Linked DNA regions of Caldimonas brevitalea. Each later gene encodes a partner of the first gene's protein in a complex. Links are inferred from orthologs where the notes say so. Each region holds a gene or a part of one and is shown in the gene's direction. Other genes may lie near its edges. The genes, in order: trxA and trxB.

Region 1 (10,066 bases):
AGCTCGGCGTCGCGCAGCAGCCGCAGCGCGCAACGTTCCAGGTCGGCCATGTCGGCCAGGCCGCGGGCCCGTTTGAGGCGCGCGTATTCGGCGAGCAGCACGCGCACCAGCCGCACCAGCCGCGCATGTTCCAGGTGGGCCTCTTGCTGGGCCACGGCGCGCCGGATGTCACGCAGGAACGCCACCGCGTCGTCCAGTTCGGGCGCGTCCAGGTGCTTGCGCAGCTCGCCGTCCTTGGTGAACAGGGCGGCCTCGATCGCGCACAAGGCGGCGAGGTCGTTGCCCAGCTCGAGCGCTTGCTGCAGCGCAGCGCCGCACTTTTGCGGCGTGGCCTTGGGCTGCAAGCCCAAGGCAGCGGCCACGCGCTGCAGCAACGGGCCGACGACCGGCGACCGCAGGGTTAGGGCGGGATGCTCGCGGCCGGCGAAACGCTCGTCCATCTCGCCGGCGCTCGGCACGCAGGCGTGCAAGCTGCCGGCGGTGTCTGCCAGCTCGAACTCGAGGCGCTTGTCGAGCACCCCCAGCAGCCAGGTCTGCGCCTGATGGCGCCCGCGTGTGCGCACCAGGGTCTCGAAATCGGCGCGCAGGTCGGCGTCGCCCGCCACTGCCCCGAGGAACTGCCGCCAGGCGGCCGGCTTCAGCTCGTCGACGTTCTCGACCAGCTCGGCCTGAGGCGCCAGGCCCAGCTCGTCGAGCAGCTGCAGCGGAGCCGCCCGCATCAGCTGCGAGAACCAGGCGTGGAAGGTGCGGATCTCGACCGGCTGCTGGCCCGCCAACAGGCGTTCGTACAGGCTGCCGAGCGCGGGGGCCTGGGCCCGCGCCTGGGCCGGCGCGACACCGCGGTCGATCAAGGCACGCACGCGCTCGGCGTCGCCGCACTCGGCAAACTGCGCGAGCCACGACATCAGCCGGTGGCGCATCTCGGCGGCCGCCTTCTTGGTGAAGGTGATGGCGAGGATTTGCTGCGGTTGCAAACCGTCGAGCAGTCCGCGCAAGATGCGCGACACCAGCATCCAGGTCTTGCCGGCACCCGCGCAGGCCTCGACCACCACGCTCTGCGACGGGTCGCACGCCAAGGCATAGAAGCGCTCACGCGTGACCAGTTCGCCGTTGACGCGGTAGGCGGGCCCGAGTGGCGGGTCGGAGGGGCGGCTGGCCTGGGGCGGGTGGGCCGCAGGGGTTTCAACCGGACCGGTCATGCCTGCGCTCCCGTGCCGGACGGCGCTGGGTCCGGCGTTTCCGCCCAGTGGGCCTTGCGACACAGGCCGCGCGCGTCACAGTGTTCGCACAGCGCGCCTTCGCCCAGTGCCGGCAAGGCGGCGCCGGCGGACAGCCGGTCGACATCGTCGGCCAGACCTTGCAGCAGCGTCTGCGCAGTCGCTTCGACGTCGGCATGCTCGATCGACTCGATCTCGCGCCCTTCCATCGCCAGGTACAAGGCGCGCAACGGATGCTGGTGGCCCGGCGCGCCCTGGGCTTGACGCAGCAAGCCGGCATAGAAGGCCAGTTGCGTGTCTTCGAGCGGCTCGCGCTGACGGCGCTTGAGCGCCTCGACGTTGCCGGTCTTGTAGTCGAGGATCAGGGTCGCCGGGCCCTGCTCGCCGCGGACCTGGTCGACCCGGTCCAGCGTGCCGTAGAGCCGGGTCTGCGGCCGCTGCGGCAAGGCCGATTGCAATGGGACTTCACTGCGCAGCACGTGGCCGCCGTTGCGCTCGTGGTTCATCAGCCAATCGATGTATTGCTGCGCCACCCGGCCGAAGCGCAAGGCATAAGGGAGGAAGGCCGCCTCGTCCAGCCCCAGCACCAGCTGCTGTTCGGCCCCGATGCGCAGCAAACGCTGCAGTTCCTGGTCGGCGTCGAGCGGCGCCTCTTCGTGCTGCTGATGGAAGTGCTGCAGCACGGTGTGCAGCCAGGTGCCGTAGTCGCGCCGCTCGACCTCGTCGTCGAGCTCGGGCGTTTCGCGCAGGCCGAGCATGTGCAACGCGAAGAAGCGGTAGGGGCAGTCGCGCAGCGCCTCATAGCTGGTGGCACTGAAGCGTTCGGGCACCAGCGCCGGCGCGCGCGGCGCGCTGGGCCGGGTCGGTGCCGGCTTCACCAGCAGCATCGGGCGCGGGTCTTCCGGGCGCGCCTCGAGCAGGGCCGCGCGGCGGCGTTCGAGCAGCAGCCGCTCGACCAGCACGCTGGCCCCGAGCGGCTCGCCGTCGTGCGAGAGGCGCCACAGCAGGCTGACGCTGGGCTGGCGCACCAGGTGCGCAAAGGCGATGGTCTGCCCCTGCTGGGCGGCCGCGCGCGTCGGCAAGGCGAGCGCCGCCCGCTCGCGCTCGCTGAGCCACAGCGATGCAGGCACCGGGCCGAGGCGTTGTTCGTCACAGCCGGGCATCACGGCCGCGGCGAACGGCCGCAACATCGCACGCGCCAGTGGCGTGATGACGACCTCGGCGTCTTCGGCTGCGGGCGGCATGAAGGCGCCCGCCTCGAGCAGGCTGTCGACCCAGGCGGTGTAGTCGGCGAGGTCCATCGACGTGACGGCCGCTTGCCGTTCGAAAGCCGATTCGGCCGCGAGGCCGTCTCCTGCCACGTCGAGCCGCAAGGCTTCGAGCACCTCGCGTCCGGCGTCGTCCTCGGCCAGCGTCGTCCAGGCGCCGCAGGCCTGCAGGGCCGCTTGCAGCCGGGCGTTCCAGTCCGCCAGGCGGACGCGCCGCGGTTCCGCGCCGAGCTGGGCACGCAAGGCCACGACGCGTTGCCAAAGGGCCAGGGCTGGCGCTGGCAGACGCGCCTCGACGACCTCGCTCAACAGCGCCCATCGATGGCGGCGCACCGCTTGTTCGAGCCCGGCCTCGGCACCGGCCGGCAGCTCACCGTCCCACGCCGTGAAGGTCGACTTGAGCCAGTCCAGCAGGTCGTCGGTGCTGGCGCGATAACGTGCCAGCGCGAGCAGCCCGGCGACACACGCACCGGCCCGCGTGGTGGACAGCCGCCAGCCCGTCTCGTCGCGCAAGGCGACTCCGCGGCGTTCCAGCAGGGCCCGCAGCCGGCGCACCAGCACCCGGTCTTGCGCAATCACCGCCACCGGCGCCTGGCCGGCCGACAGATGCGTCAACACCTGGGCGGCCGCCACCTGCGCCTCCTGCTCGAAGTCGGCGCACTGCAGGATCTGCACATCGGGGGCGGCCGCGGCGAAAGGTGCTTGTGCGTCGGGGTCGGTTTCGATGCTCAGCTGCGGCGCGTCGGCCTGCGCCAGCAGGGACAGCGCCAACGGCTCGGGTTCGCCGGCCTTGACCAGCACCCAGCCGCCAGCCCGCACGTCGAACAGCGCGTCCGCCGGGCCGACGTCCTGCAGCGCGGCCCATTCGAGCGCGACACGCGCCAGCGCGGCCTCGGTCGCCGCCGGCCCCAACGGCGGCGGCAGCGCCTCGCGCGCTTGATCCCAGTAGGCCGGACGGCGCGCCGGCATCAGCGCATGCGCCGCGTGCAGCATCTGGTGCGCCATCTCGACCACGCCGCGCACCCAGTGCTCGAACAGGGCCGGATCGGCGCGGCGCACCGGCTGAGCCCAGCTCAGCTCGCCCAGCAAGCGCGCCGCCGCGAGCCGGTCAGCGGCCACATCGCCGCTGGGCCCCTCGGGCGCCTGAGGACGCGCCGGCAGTGCGTCGCGCAGCGTCTGGGTGGTTTCGAAGCGGGGCATCCAGCCGGCGCCAGCCAGGCGTGCCCAGGCGTTGCGCGCGAGCGGCAGGTGCTGCGCAAACGGCAGCAACACCAGCAATTCCCGCTGCGGCACGGCATGCGCTTGCGCGAAGGCGCGAACCCGCTGGACGATGGCAGGCCAGGGATCGGTGCAGGACGCACCCAGGGACCAGTTTTCTCGCACCGACATGCCGACTGCTCTCGAGTACCTGTGAGAAAAAGGATATCCCTGCGATAGAAAGACTTCAGACCACCCCCGCAGGCCCCGGGAGGGTTTGTGTCAGAATCATTGTGCCTTTGTCGGAGCATGGCTTCGACCCATCCGAGGACCGAATAATGAGCAGCGAGCTGATCAAACACATCTCCGACGCGTCGTTTGACGCCGACGTCCTGCAGGCCGACAAGCCGGTGCTGGTGGACTACTGGGCCGAATGGTGCGGCCCTTGCAAGATGATCGCCCCCATCCTGGACGAAGTGGCCAAGGATTATGACGGCCGGCTCGCGATCGCCAAGATGAACGTCGACGAAAACCGCGAAGTGCCGTCCAAATTCGGCATCCGCGGCATTCCGACCCTGATGTTGTTCAAGGGCGGCCAGCTCGCCGCCACCAAGGTCGGCGCTTTGTCGAAAGCGCAGTTGACGGCCTTCCTCGACGGTCATCTATAATTTCTGCCAATGCATCGGGAGTCGCGGCCACAAGCCCGGTTCCCGGTAGCACAAGTTTCGCCACTACGCACCTCGTTCGCCGCGTAGTTTCGGCCCCCAACTCCAGCGTCTTCAGACTCGCGCTCGTCGCAGTCCTGCGCCAGTTCTCGCGGCATCCGTCCGGTCGGGCTGCGAGCGCCGCCGAAGTCCATCCAGACGTCGCCGTTGGCAGTGCGGCGTCAACGACAAGGGTATTCACCCATGCAACTATCCGAACTCAAAGTCCTTCACGTCTCGGAACTCATCAAGATGGCCGAGTCGCTGGAGATCGAGAACACCAGCCGCATGCGCAAGCAGGAGCTGATGTTCGCGATCATGAAGCGGCGCGCCAAGCAGGGCGAGCAGATCTTCGGCGACGGCGTGCTCGAGGTCTTGCCGGACGGTTTTGGCTTCCTGCGCTCTCCCGAGACGAGCTATCTGGCCAGCACCGACGACATTTATCTGTCGCCCAGCCAGATCCGGCGCTTCAACCTCCACACCGGTGACGCCATCGAAGGCGAAGTCCGCGTGCCCAAGGACGGCGAGCGCTATTTTGCGCTGGTGAAGGTCGACCGCGTGAACGGTCTGACGCCCGAGGAGAACAAGCACAAGATCATGTTCGAGAACTTGACGCCGCTGTTCCCGAAGGAGCAGTTCAAGCTCGAACGCGAGATCAAGTCCGAAGAGAACATCACCGGCCGTATCGTCGACCTGATCGCACCGATCGGCAAAGGCCAGCGGGCTTTGCTGGTGGCGCCGCCCAAGAGCGGCAAGACCGTGATGATGCAGCACCTCGCGCACGCCATCATCGCCAACCACCCCGATGTCTACCTGATCGTGCTGCTCGTCGACGAGCGGCCCGAGGAAGTGACCGAAATGCAGCGCACCGTGCGCGGCGAGGTCATCAGCTCGACCTTCGACGAGCCGGCGGCGCGCCACGTGCAAGTCGCCGAGATGGTGATCGAGCGTGCCAAGCGCCTGGTCGAGTTGAAGAAGGACGTGGTGATCCTGCTCGATTCGATCACCCGTCTGGCGCGTGCGTACAACAACGTGCTGCCCTCGTCGGGCAAGGTGTTGACCGGCGGTGTCGACGCCAACGCGCTGCAGCGGCCCAAACGCTTCTTCGGCGCGGCCCGCAACATCGAGGAAGGCGGCTCGCTGACCATCATCGGCACCGCGCTGGTCGACACCGGCAGCCGCATGGACGAGGTGATCTACGAAGAGTTCAAGGGCACCGGCAACTGCGAGATCCACATGGACCGTCGCATGGCCGAGAAGCGCGTCTACCCGTCCATCCTGCTGAACAAGTCGGGCACGCGTCGCGAAGAGCTGCTGCTCAAGCCCGAGATCCTGCAAAAGACCTGGATCCTGCGCAAGCTGCTCTACCCGATGGACGAGATCGAGGCGATGGAGTTCATCCTCGACAAGATGAAGTCGACGAAGACCAATCTGGACTTCTTCGACATGATGCGCCGCGGCGGCTGAAACGCCGGGGGCATCGAGCGGAAAAGGCCGGGCGACCGGCCTTTTCTGTTTTCCGCTTTACAGGGCGCGATTTCCGCGGCCTGCCGGCGCGGCGGAATCTCGGGTCGGCACCCGGCGGGTCCGCCCCGCTGCCCGCCCCTTTACAACGCCGCCGCTGGCGAGCCTCCCCGAGGGGAGTGTGCAGTCCTTGCGCTCCCCGGGCTCCTGGGCCCTGGATAAGTTGTTGATCTCCATGGCATAATCCGCGGTTTTCCGCTTCCGGAAAGTGCCTCGAAAGGGTCGAGGTGGCTCCCGGCGCATAGGATCAGCGAAAGAGAGCGATCGCATGAAAGAAGGCATCCACCCCAACTACCGCGAAGTGTGCTTCGTGGATCTGTCCAACGGCTTCAAGTTCGTGACCCGTTCTTGCGCTCAGACCAAAGAAACCGTCAAGATGGATGACGGTCGCGAGCTGCCGCTGTTCAAGCTGGAAACCACCAGCGAGTCGCACCCCTTCTACACCGGCACGCAAAAGAGCGTGGACTCGCTCGGCGGCCGCGTCGAGAAGTTCCGCAACAAGTTTGCGCGCGTGGGCATCAAGAAGTAAGCAGCGTCGTATCGTCTGCAAGAGGGCAGCCAGGGTAACCGGCTGCCCTTTTTGTTTGCGGCGTGCCCAAGCCCCGGGCGTCGCCCGCCCGGCGTACGCGCCAATTTGCTGCATCATCCCGGCTTTGCGACTGCCGACCGCCCTGCACCCCCCTTCACGTGAATCACCCTAGCCCCGCCATCGTCACGCAACGCGCCGCGCAACGCCTGCCGCGCCTGCCGCTGCTGTTGCTCTGCGCCGCCTATGTGCTGCCCGGACTGTTCGGACGTGACCCCTGGCGCAGCGCCGACGTGACCGCGTTCGGCTTCATGCACAGCCTCGCCACGGGCCGCAGCGACCTGTGGCATCCGCTGGTCGGCGGTTTGCCGCCCGAAGGCGGGCTGCTGCCGTATTGGCTGGGCGCCGGCTTCATCCGGCTGTTCGCCGACGTGCTCGACCCGGCGCTGGCCGCGCGCATTCCCTTCGCCCTGCTGCTGGTCGGCGTGCTGCTGTTGACCTGGTACACCTGCTACCACCTGGCCCGCACGCAGGCAGCCCAGCCGGTGTCGTTCGCGTTCGGCGGCGAAGCCACCCCGGTGGACTATGCGCGAGCGATTGCCGACGGTGCCGTGCTCGCGCTGCTCGCGACGCTCGGGCTGCTGCAACTGGGCCACGAAACCACGCCCGAGCTGCTGCAGCTCAGCGGCGTCACGTTGTTCATCTACGCGCTGGCCGCCAGCGGCGTCCGCAGCCTCAAGCCCCGGGTGGCGGTGCTGACGGCGCTGCCGTTGATGGCCGGCAGCGGCGCGCCCAACATCGCGGTGTTTCTCGGGCTGGTGGGCCTGTCGGTGTGCTGGATGTCGCACGATGCGCAAACGCGCCGTTTCGTCACCTGGGTGGCCGCAGCCCTGCTGCTGGCAGCGCTGACCGCCACCACCTTCGATGCCTGGGCCTGGAAGGCCGACCCGCGGCCCCAGCTGCGCCAGGTGTTGCGCCTGCTGGCCTGGTTTACCTGGCCCGCCTGGCCGCTGGTGGCGTGGACCTTGTGGGTGTGGCGGCGCCATTGGCTCAAGCGGCATATCGCCGTGCCACTGTTCACCGCACTGATCGCGCTGGTGGCCTGTGTCGTGATGAACGGCTCGGACCGTGCCTTGATGCTGGCCCTGCCGTCGCTGGCGGTGCTGGCCGGCTTTTCGCTGCCGACCCTGCGCCGTGGGGTGGCGTCGGCGATCGACTGGTTTTCGGTCTTCTTCTTCAGTTTCTGCGCGCTGACGATCTGGGTCATCTATTTGTCGATGCACACCAACGTGCCGGCCAAACCCGCGGCGAATATCGCCCGCCTCGCGCCCGGCTTCGAGCCCCTGTTTTCGGTGCCGGCGCTGGTGTTCGCGGTGGCCGGTACGCTGGCATGGCTGTGGCTGGTGCGCTGGCGTGCCGGCCGCAATCGCGAAGAGCTGTGGCGCAGCCTGGTGCTGCCGGCCAGCGGCGTCGCGCTGGGCTGGCTGCTGCTGATGACGCTGTGGTTGCCGGCACTCGACTACGGCCGCAGCGAACGGCCTCTGGTGCAACGGCTGAGCCGCTACCTGCCCTACGGCGTGTGCCTCGAGGCGCACGGCCTGCCGCGCAGCGAGATGGCGGCGCTCGAGGTGCACGGCGGGTTTCAGGTCTATGCGAGCCATGCGCTGTATCCGCCACGCTGTGACTATCTGCTGGTGCGGGGCGGCCGCAGTGCACCCGAGCCGGGCGGCTGGACGCTGCTCGGGCGTGCCCAGCGGCCAACCGACCGGAGCGACTTCACCTACGTCTTCCGCCGCCACGGCGCGGACGAGGACTGATGCCGGCGCTGCGTCGCATCGCCCGTGACGCCGCCACCATCCTGGTGGGCCAGCTGGCGACCATCGGTTTCGGCGTGGCCGACACCATCATGGCGGGCCGCCACGCCAGCGTCGACCTGGCGGCCTTGTCGATCGGCGCGGCGATCTACATCAGCGTCTATGTGGGCGCGAGCGGCGTGGTGCAGGCCCTGATTCCGGTGGTGGGCCACCACCGCGGCGCGCAGCAGGACCAGGAGGTCGGAGAGGCCTTCCGCCAGACCGTCTACCTCGCCTTGCTACTCGGCTTGCCAGGGCTGCTGCTGATGCGCTCGCCCGACGTGGTGCTGGCCCTCACCGGCGCGCCTCCGGACGTGGCGGCCCGGGTGCGCGACTATCTCGGCTGGCTGGCCTTCGGCATGCCGCTGGCCTTGCTGTTTCGCTGCTACACCAGTCTCAACCAGGGCATCTCCAAGCCGCTGCTGGTCACGGCGCTGCAACTCGGGGCGCTGGCGCTCAAGCTGCCCCTGAACGCCTGGCTGATCTTCGGCGGGGCCGGCCTGCCGGCGCTGGGCATCGAAGGTTGCGGCATCGCGACGCTGCTGATCAATGCCGCGTTGGTGCTGGTGGGCGCCACGATGTTGTGGCGGCACCCGATCTACCGACCGTTTTCCCTCTGGACCGGCTGGCATGGACCGCGCTGGTCGGTCCAGAAAGAACTGCTGCGGCTCGGGCTGCCTGCGGGCGCCAGCTACTTCGTCGAAGTCACCGCCTTCACGCTGATGGCGCTGTTCATCGCCCGCTTCGGCACCAACGCCCTGGGCGGGCACCAGATCGTGGCCAACCTGGCCAGCGTGATGTACATGCTGCCGCTGTCGATCGCGATCGCCACCGGTGCACAGGTGTCGCAGTTGCGCGGCGCGGGCGAGGTCGCCGCGGCACGCCGGGCCGGCTGGCAAGGCATCGCGCTGGCGGTGGGCTTGTCGGTGCTGCTCGGCGGTCTCGTGTTCGCGCTGCGGCCCTGGCTGGTGGCGGTCTACAGCCGCGACCCGGTGGTGCGCGATGCCGCGGCGGCGCTGTTCGTCTACATCGCGCTGTACCAGCTGTTCGACGCCACCCAGGTCAACGCGGCCTTCGCGCTGCGGTCCTTCCGCGTGGCGCTGCTGCCGGCCGCCGTCTATGTCGTCGCCTCGTGGGGCTTGGGACTGGGCGGCGGTTATGCGCTGGCCTTCAACGTCGGCGGTGAGGTGCCCGCGATCCTGCACGGCGCGAGCGGCTTCTGGTTCGGCAATTTGACGGCGCTGGGGCTGGTGTCGGTGGTGTTGACGCTGCTGTACCGGCGCGTGGCCAAAGCCGCAGTGGCCATGCCGGGCAGCGTGGGATAGCGCCCGCACCGCAGCAGCGCCCCGGCGTGCAAAGCTACTGCGACCCGACGTCGGCCACGCTCGGCGCCGGGGCGGGCTCGGCCTGGGCCGGGCGCACGCGCAGCGACGGGAAGATCAGCCTGAACTGCGAGCCCTTGCCGGGTTCGCTCTCGACGTCCAGCTCGCCGCCGTGGCGTTGGATCACATGCTTCACAATGGACAGGCCCAGGCCAGTCCCGCCGGTCTCGCGGGAGCGGCTGCCGTCGACCCGGTAGAAGCGCTCGGTGAGGCGGGGAATGTGTTCTTTCTCGATGCCGATGCCGCTGTCCCGGACGCAGAACTCGCCGCTGCCATTGGAGCTGGTCAACCAGTGCACGTGCACGCTGCCGCCATCGGGCGTGTAGCGGATGGCATTCGTGACGAGGTTGGTCAGGGCGCTCAGCAATTCGGTTTCGGCACCGGCCAGTTGCGCC
Region 2 (5,421 bases), 920 kb from region 1 along the record:
GGCTTCTTCATTCTTCTCGATTCGGCGCCAGGATGTCCCGGTTGCCGTTGGTGGACATGCTAGATACGAGCCCGGACTTTTCCATTTGTTCCAGCAGTCGGGCAGCGCGGTTGTAACCGATGCGGAGGTGGCGCTGTACCAGCGAGATCGACGCGCGCTTGTGCTGCAACACCACCGCGACGGCCTGGTCGTACATCGGGTCGGCCTCGCCGTCGCCACCACCTTCACCGCCCTCGCCCGCGGCACCGCCCTCACCCTCCAGCGTCCCGCCTTCGAGGATGCCTTCGATGTAGTTCGGCTCGCCCTGGCTCTTGAGGTATTCGACCACGCGGTGCACCTCTTCGTCGCTGACGAAGGCGCCGTGGACACGCACTGGCAGCCCCGTGCCAGGCGCGAGGTAGAGCATGTCGCCCTGCCCCAGCAGCGCCTCGGCGCCCATCTGGTCGAGGATGGTGCGCGAGTCGATCTTGCTGGACACCTGGAAGGCGATACGGGTCGGGATGTTGGCCTTGATCAGGCCGGTGATGACGTCCACGCTCGGCCGCTGCGTCGCCAGGATCAAATGGATGCCGGCCGCGCGCGCCTTCTGCGCCAGGCGCGCGATCAGCTCTTCGATCTTCTTGCCGACCACCATCATCAGGTCGGCCAGCTCGTCGATCACCACCACCACGAAGGGCAGGCGGTCGAGCGGTTCGGGCTCTTCGGGCGTCAGGCTGAACGGATTGCTGATCTTTTCGCCGCGCTCGTGGGCGTCGGCGATCTTCTTGTTGTAGCCGGCCAGGTTGCGCACGCCCAGCTTGCTCATCAGCTTGTAGCGGCGCTCCATCTCGCCGACACACCAGTTGAGCGCGTTGCTGGCCTGCTTCATGTCGGTGACGACCGGGGCGAGCAGGTGCGGAATGCCCTCGTACATCGCCATCTCGAGCATCTTCGGGTCGATCAGGATCAGCCGCACGTCGCGTGCTTCGGCCTTGTACAGCAGCGACAAAATCATGGCGTTGATCCCGACCGACTTGCCCGAGCCGGTGGTACCCGCGACCAGCAAATGGGGCATGCGGGCCAGGTCGGCCGTGACCGGGTGGCCGACGATGTCCTTGCCCAGCCCCATGGTCAGCATCGACTGCGCGTCGTTGTAGACCTGCGAGCCGAGGATCTCGGCCAGCCGGATGCTCTGCCGCTTGGCGTTCGGCAGCTCCAGGGCCATCAGGTTCTTGCCGGGGATGGTCTCGACCACGCGAATGCTAACCAGGCTCAGCGACCGGGCCAGGTCCTTGGCCAGGTTGACGATCTGCGAGCCCTTCACGCCAGTGGCGGGCTCGATCTCGTAGCGGGTGATGACCGGGCCGGGCGACGCCGCCACAACCCGCACCTCGACGCCGAAATCCTTCAGCTTCTTCTCGATCAGCCGCGAGGTCATTTCGAGCGTCTCGGGCGTCACCGTCTCGAGCTTGCCGGGCGCCGCGTCGAGCAGGTCGACCTGCGGCAGCTTGGTGTCGGTCAGTTCCGAGAACAAGGGCTTCTGCCGTTCCTTGACGACCCGCTGCGACTTCGGCACCTCCACCACCGGCGGCTCGATCAGGATGGGCGGGTGGTCCTCGATCACGTGGCGCTCGACCTCGACCACCTGCTGGCGCTCCTTGCTGGCCTTCTCGCCCAGCCGCAGGTCTTCCTTGATCTCGCGACGCACTTCGCGCTTGACGCGCCAGCTGTCGATCCAGCCGCCCAGCCGCTCGGCCGCCCGCACCCACGAAAAGCGCAGGGCCATCGAGACACCGGCGACCAGCAGCGAGATCCACCACACGCCGGAGCCGGCGAAGCCGAGCAGCCGCATGCTGCCGGCGCCCAGCGCATGGCCGAGCACGCCTCCGGCGTGGCCGGGCAGATAGGCTTCGAGGTGGTAGAGCCGGGTCCATTCCAGGCTGCAGCTCGCGCTCAGCAGGGCGACCACGCCGACCCAGAACAACCAGACCGGCGGACGGCCACTGGTGTCGGCCGCCGGCGCGTCGTCGCTGCGCAGCAACCGCGCCAACGAGCTCAGCCAGGCGCGCGCGGCCACCAGCACCAGCCACCAGGCCGAGAAACCGAACAGGAAAAACAACAGGTCAGACACCCAGGCGCCGAGCACGCCGGCCGCGTTGTGCAGCCCGCTGCCGTCGCCGGTGGTCGACCAGGCCGCATCCGCGCTCGAATGCGTCAGCATGGCCAGCAGCAACAGCACCAGCCCGAGCGCGCCGAGGAAGGCCGTGAGCTGGACACGCCACCGGGGCGTCGGCACGGGCGCCGCGGCGGAGGGCGTGGCCTTGGGCGCGCGGGTGTACGCCGCGGAACTGCCGCGGCCTGAGTTGGAGCCCGTGGCGGGGCCGGTGGTGGGGGCCGGGGCCGGATCACCCCCGAGAGAGCCAAGAGGAAATGCCATGCGCGGATTGTGAATCAACCGCGTGGCGTCCACACCACATTCGGCTACAACTCGGCACCATTCGTGGCGGCCGGGCTGCAGCCCGGGGGTGGGCTCGAGGGCTCAGGCGGCTTCAGCCGACCTGCAGACGTTCTTTGATCACCACCGAGCCGTCCGGCTGGGTCTCGACGTACTGCCGCTCTTCGAGGTCTTTCATGACCCGGCTGACCATCTCGCGCGAGGCGCCGACGATCTTGGCCAGGTCCTGGCGCGAGACCTTGTTGCGGATCAGCAGCGAGCCATTGCTTTCCTCGGCCATGTCGAGCAGCGTGCGGGCCACGCGGCCGTAGACGTCGAGCAGCGCCAGCGATTCGATCTGCCGGTCGGCCGCACGCAAGCGCGACACCAGGCCGCGCATGATGGCGTAGGACAGGCTGGAATTCTCCGGCAGGCAGCGGGCGAACTCGGGGCGGCCGAGCACCAGCACGTCGGTCTGCACCTCGGCACGCACCGTGGCCGAGTGCGGCTCGTTGTCGATCAAACTCATCTCGCCGACGTAGTCGCCGGGATGCAGCATCGCGAGGATCACCTCGCGGCCGCGGGCGTCGGCGGTCAGGACCCGCGCGCGGCCCGTCAGAAGTATGAACAGGGCATTCGATTTGCGCCCTTGCTCGACGATGATTTCGCCGCGCCGGTAGCGCCGCTTGACCACGCCTTCTGCAACGGCTTCGGCCTGGGTACTGGTCAACATCGAAAACAAGGGTACGCGTCGAATCAGGTCCAGGTTAGACAGCATCGCCATACAGATCACCTTCTGCGTTATGTCTCGGCTTCCCGGGCAAAGCCCGTTCCGCACATCGGCCACCGGCGTTTCTTACAATCGCGGCTTGCGGTGGGGCCTTCAGGCCCCATCTGCCGGGAATCGTGGCACGCCTTTCTGCACGCTGTGAGATATCTCACAGCGGGGACTCTACCTGAAGCAGCGGCTTCGCAGCAGGGGGTACCACCCGAGCAACGACACCACTGGCGCGCAAGCGCCTGCAGCAGCATGACGCCCAAACACGCCCAAGTCCTGATCCTCGGTTCCGGCCCCGCCGGCTACACCGCCGCCATCTACGCCGCGCGCGCCAATCTGAAGCCGATGCTGGTGACCGGGATGGCGCAAGGCGGGCAGTTGATGACGACGACCGAGGTCGACAACTGGCCGGCCGACGTGGCCGGCGTGATGGGCCCCGACCTGATGCAGCGCTTCCAGCAGCATGCCGAGCGTTTCAACACCGAGATCGTGTTCGACCACATCAACGAGGTCTCGCTGGGGCAGCGGCCGTTCCGGCTCAAGGGTGACGCCGGCGAATACACCTGCGACACGCTGATCATCGCGACCGGCGCCTCGGCCAAATACCTCGGCCTGCCCTCCGAGGAGGCCTTCATGGGTCGCGGTGTGAGCGGCTGCGCCACCTGTGACGGCTTTTTCTACCGCGACCAGGACGTCTGCGTGGTCGGCGGCGGCAACACCGCGGTCGAGGAGGCGCTGTACCTGTCCAACATCGCGCGCAAGGTGACCCTGATCCACCGGCGCGACAAATTCCGCGCCGAGGCCATCCTGATCGACAAGGTGGCCGAGAAGGTGCAAGCCGGCAAGATCGAGCTGAAGCTGCACTCGGTGCTCGACGAGGTGCTGGGCGACGCCTCTGGCGTGACCGGCGTGCGGGTGCGCAACGTCAACGACAACAGCACCGAAGACATTGCGCTCAAGGGTTGTTTCATCGCCATCGGCCACCAGCCCAACACCGACATCTTCAAGGGCCAGATCGAGATGAAGGACGGCTACATCCTGACCCGCACCGGCCTGAACGGCTTCGCGACGATGACCAGCGTGCCCGGCGTGTTCGCGGCGGGCGACGTGCAGGATCATGTCTACCGCCAGGCCATCACCAGCGCCGGGACGGGCTGCATGGCCGCGCTCGACGCCCAGCGTTTCCTGGAGCAAGGCGGCCAGGTTTGAGGCGTGCGCCGGCCGCCAGCGGCGGCCGCTGGCGCGGCCTCGGGGCCTGACTGGCGGGAGCGGCGGTTTTCCCGCTATAATCGCCGTCTTTGCCGATACTGGCTTTGCCTCAATCGTTCCGCGCAAGCGGTGGGCGGGTTGGCAGGTGCGCGGTGAAGGATGAGTGTAAAGGGTGGGGCTACAGCACGACAGCAGCCCCCGCAAGAGGCGCGCAAGCCCTCTTCGAGCCCCTGCCGAGTCCTTCCACGTGGCCTGCCTGATGCCAAAAAACGAATGCAGCACGCGAAGCCTTCGAAGGGCGTCCACCAAGCGGCTCGGTCCCGTGTTTTACACCCGGGCCGCCTGCTCTAGGCGTCAAATCTGAACCGAGATTGAAACGGAGAAGCGTCATGGCACGCGTCTGTCAAGTTACGGGCAAGCGCCCGATGGTGGGCAACAATGTGTCCCACGCCAACAACAAAACGAAGCGCCGCTTCCTGCCGAACCTGCAGTACCGCCGCTTCTGGGTCGAGAGCGAAAACCGCTGGGTGCGCCTGCGCGTGAGCAACGCCGCGCTGCGCCTGATCGACAAGGTCGGCATCGACCAGGTCGTCGCCGACCTGCGTGCCAAGGGCGAGCTCTGATCGCCGCCGCCGCTTAAGGAGCAAACACCATGGCCAAGACCGCTCGCGAAAAGATCAAGCTGGAGTCGACCGCAGGCACGGGTCACTTCTACACGACCACCAAGAACAAGAAGACGACGCCCGAGAAGATGGAGATCATGAAGTTCGATCCCAAGGCTCGCAAGCACGTCGCCTACAAGGAAGTGAAGCTGAAGTAATTCGGCTGTCGCTGCCCTTGTTGGCTCAACCCGCCCGGCTTCGGCCCGGCGGGTTTTTTGTTTGTGGGCCCGCGGTCCGGCCTCAGCCTGACGGGGTCCATGAGCGGGAGCGGGAGCCCGTGCGCGGTGCCAGGATGGGCAGGGCCCGACCGGCCCTTCCTTGTCGCCTGCTCCCGACTCGCTGCCAGCCCAGCGCGGCAC

The links.
Region 2: the proteins of trxA (region 1) and trxB are in contact, whole or in part, in a crystal structure (PDB 1F6M), measured with the Escherichia coli proteins. The link is inferred for Caldimonas brevitalea from one-to-one orthologs.

What each region holds. Positions count from the first base shown.
Region 1 is NZ_CP011371.1:2,492,394-2,502,459, reverse strand. Bases 2,968-5,685 are described here. They hold trxA (thioredoxin TrxA), read left to right. Parts: upstream 2,968-4,020; coding sequence 4,021-4,350; downstream 4,351-5,685. Other genes in these bases: rho (transcription termination factor Rho), read left to right, coding at 4,591-5,685; AAW51_RS31155 (PD-(D/E)XK nuclease family protein), read right to left, coding at 2,968-3,874. Outside these bases: AAW51_RS11175 (UvrD-helicase domain-containing protein), read right to left, coding at 1-1,199; more of AAW51_RS31155, read right to left, coding at 1,196-2,967; more of rho, read left to right, coding at 5,686-5,853; AAW51_RS11155 (type B 50S ribosomal protein L31), read left to right, coding at 6,179-6,439; AAW51_RS11150 (hypothetical protein), read left to right, coding at 6,598-8,253; AAW51_RS11145 (MATE family efflux transporter), read left to right, coding at 8,253-9,614; phosphate regulon sensor histidine kinase PhoR, read right to left, coding at 9,649-10,066. UniProt on the Escherichia coli protein: Participates in various redox reactions through the reversible oxidation of its active center dithiol to a disulfide and catalyzes dithiol-disulfide exchange reactions.
Region 2 is NZ_CP011371.1:1,576,018-1,581,438, reverse strand. Bases 2,441-5,421 are described here. They hold trxB (thioredoxin-disulfide reductase), read left to right. Parts: upstream 2,441-3,443; coding sequence 3,444-4,400; downstream 4,401-5,421. Other genes in these bases: rpmG (50S ribosomal protein L33), read left to right, coding at 5,053-5,220; rpmB (50S ribosomal protein L28), read left to right, coding at 4,790-5,023; AAW51_RS06875 (Crp/Fnr family transcriptional regulator), read right to left, coding at 2,529-3,197. In the rest of the region: outer membrane lipoprotein periplasmic chaperone LolA, read right to left, coding at 1-11; AAW51_RS06880 (DNA translocase FtsK), read right to left, coding at 8-2,416.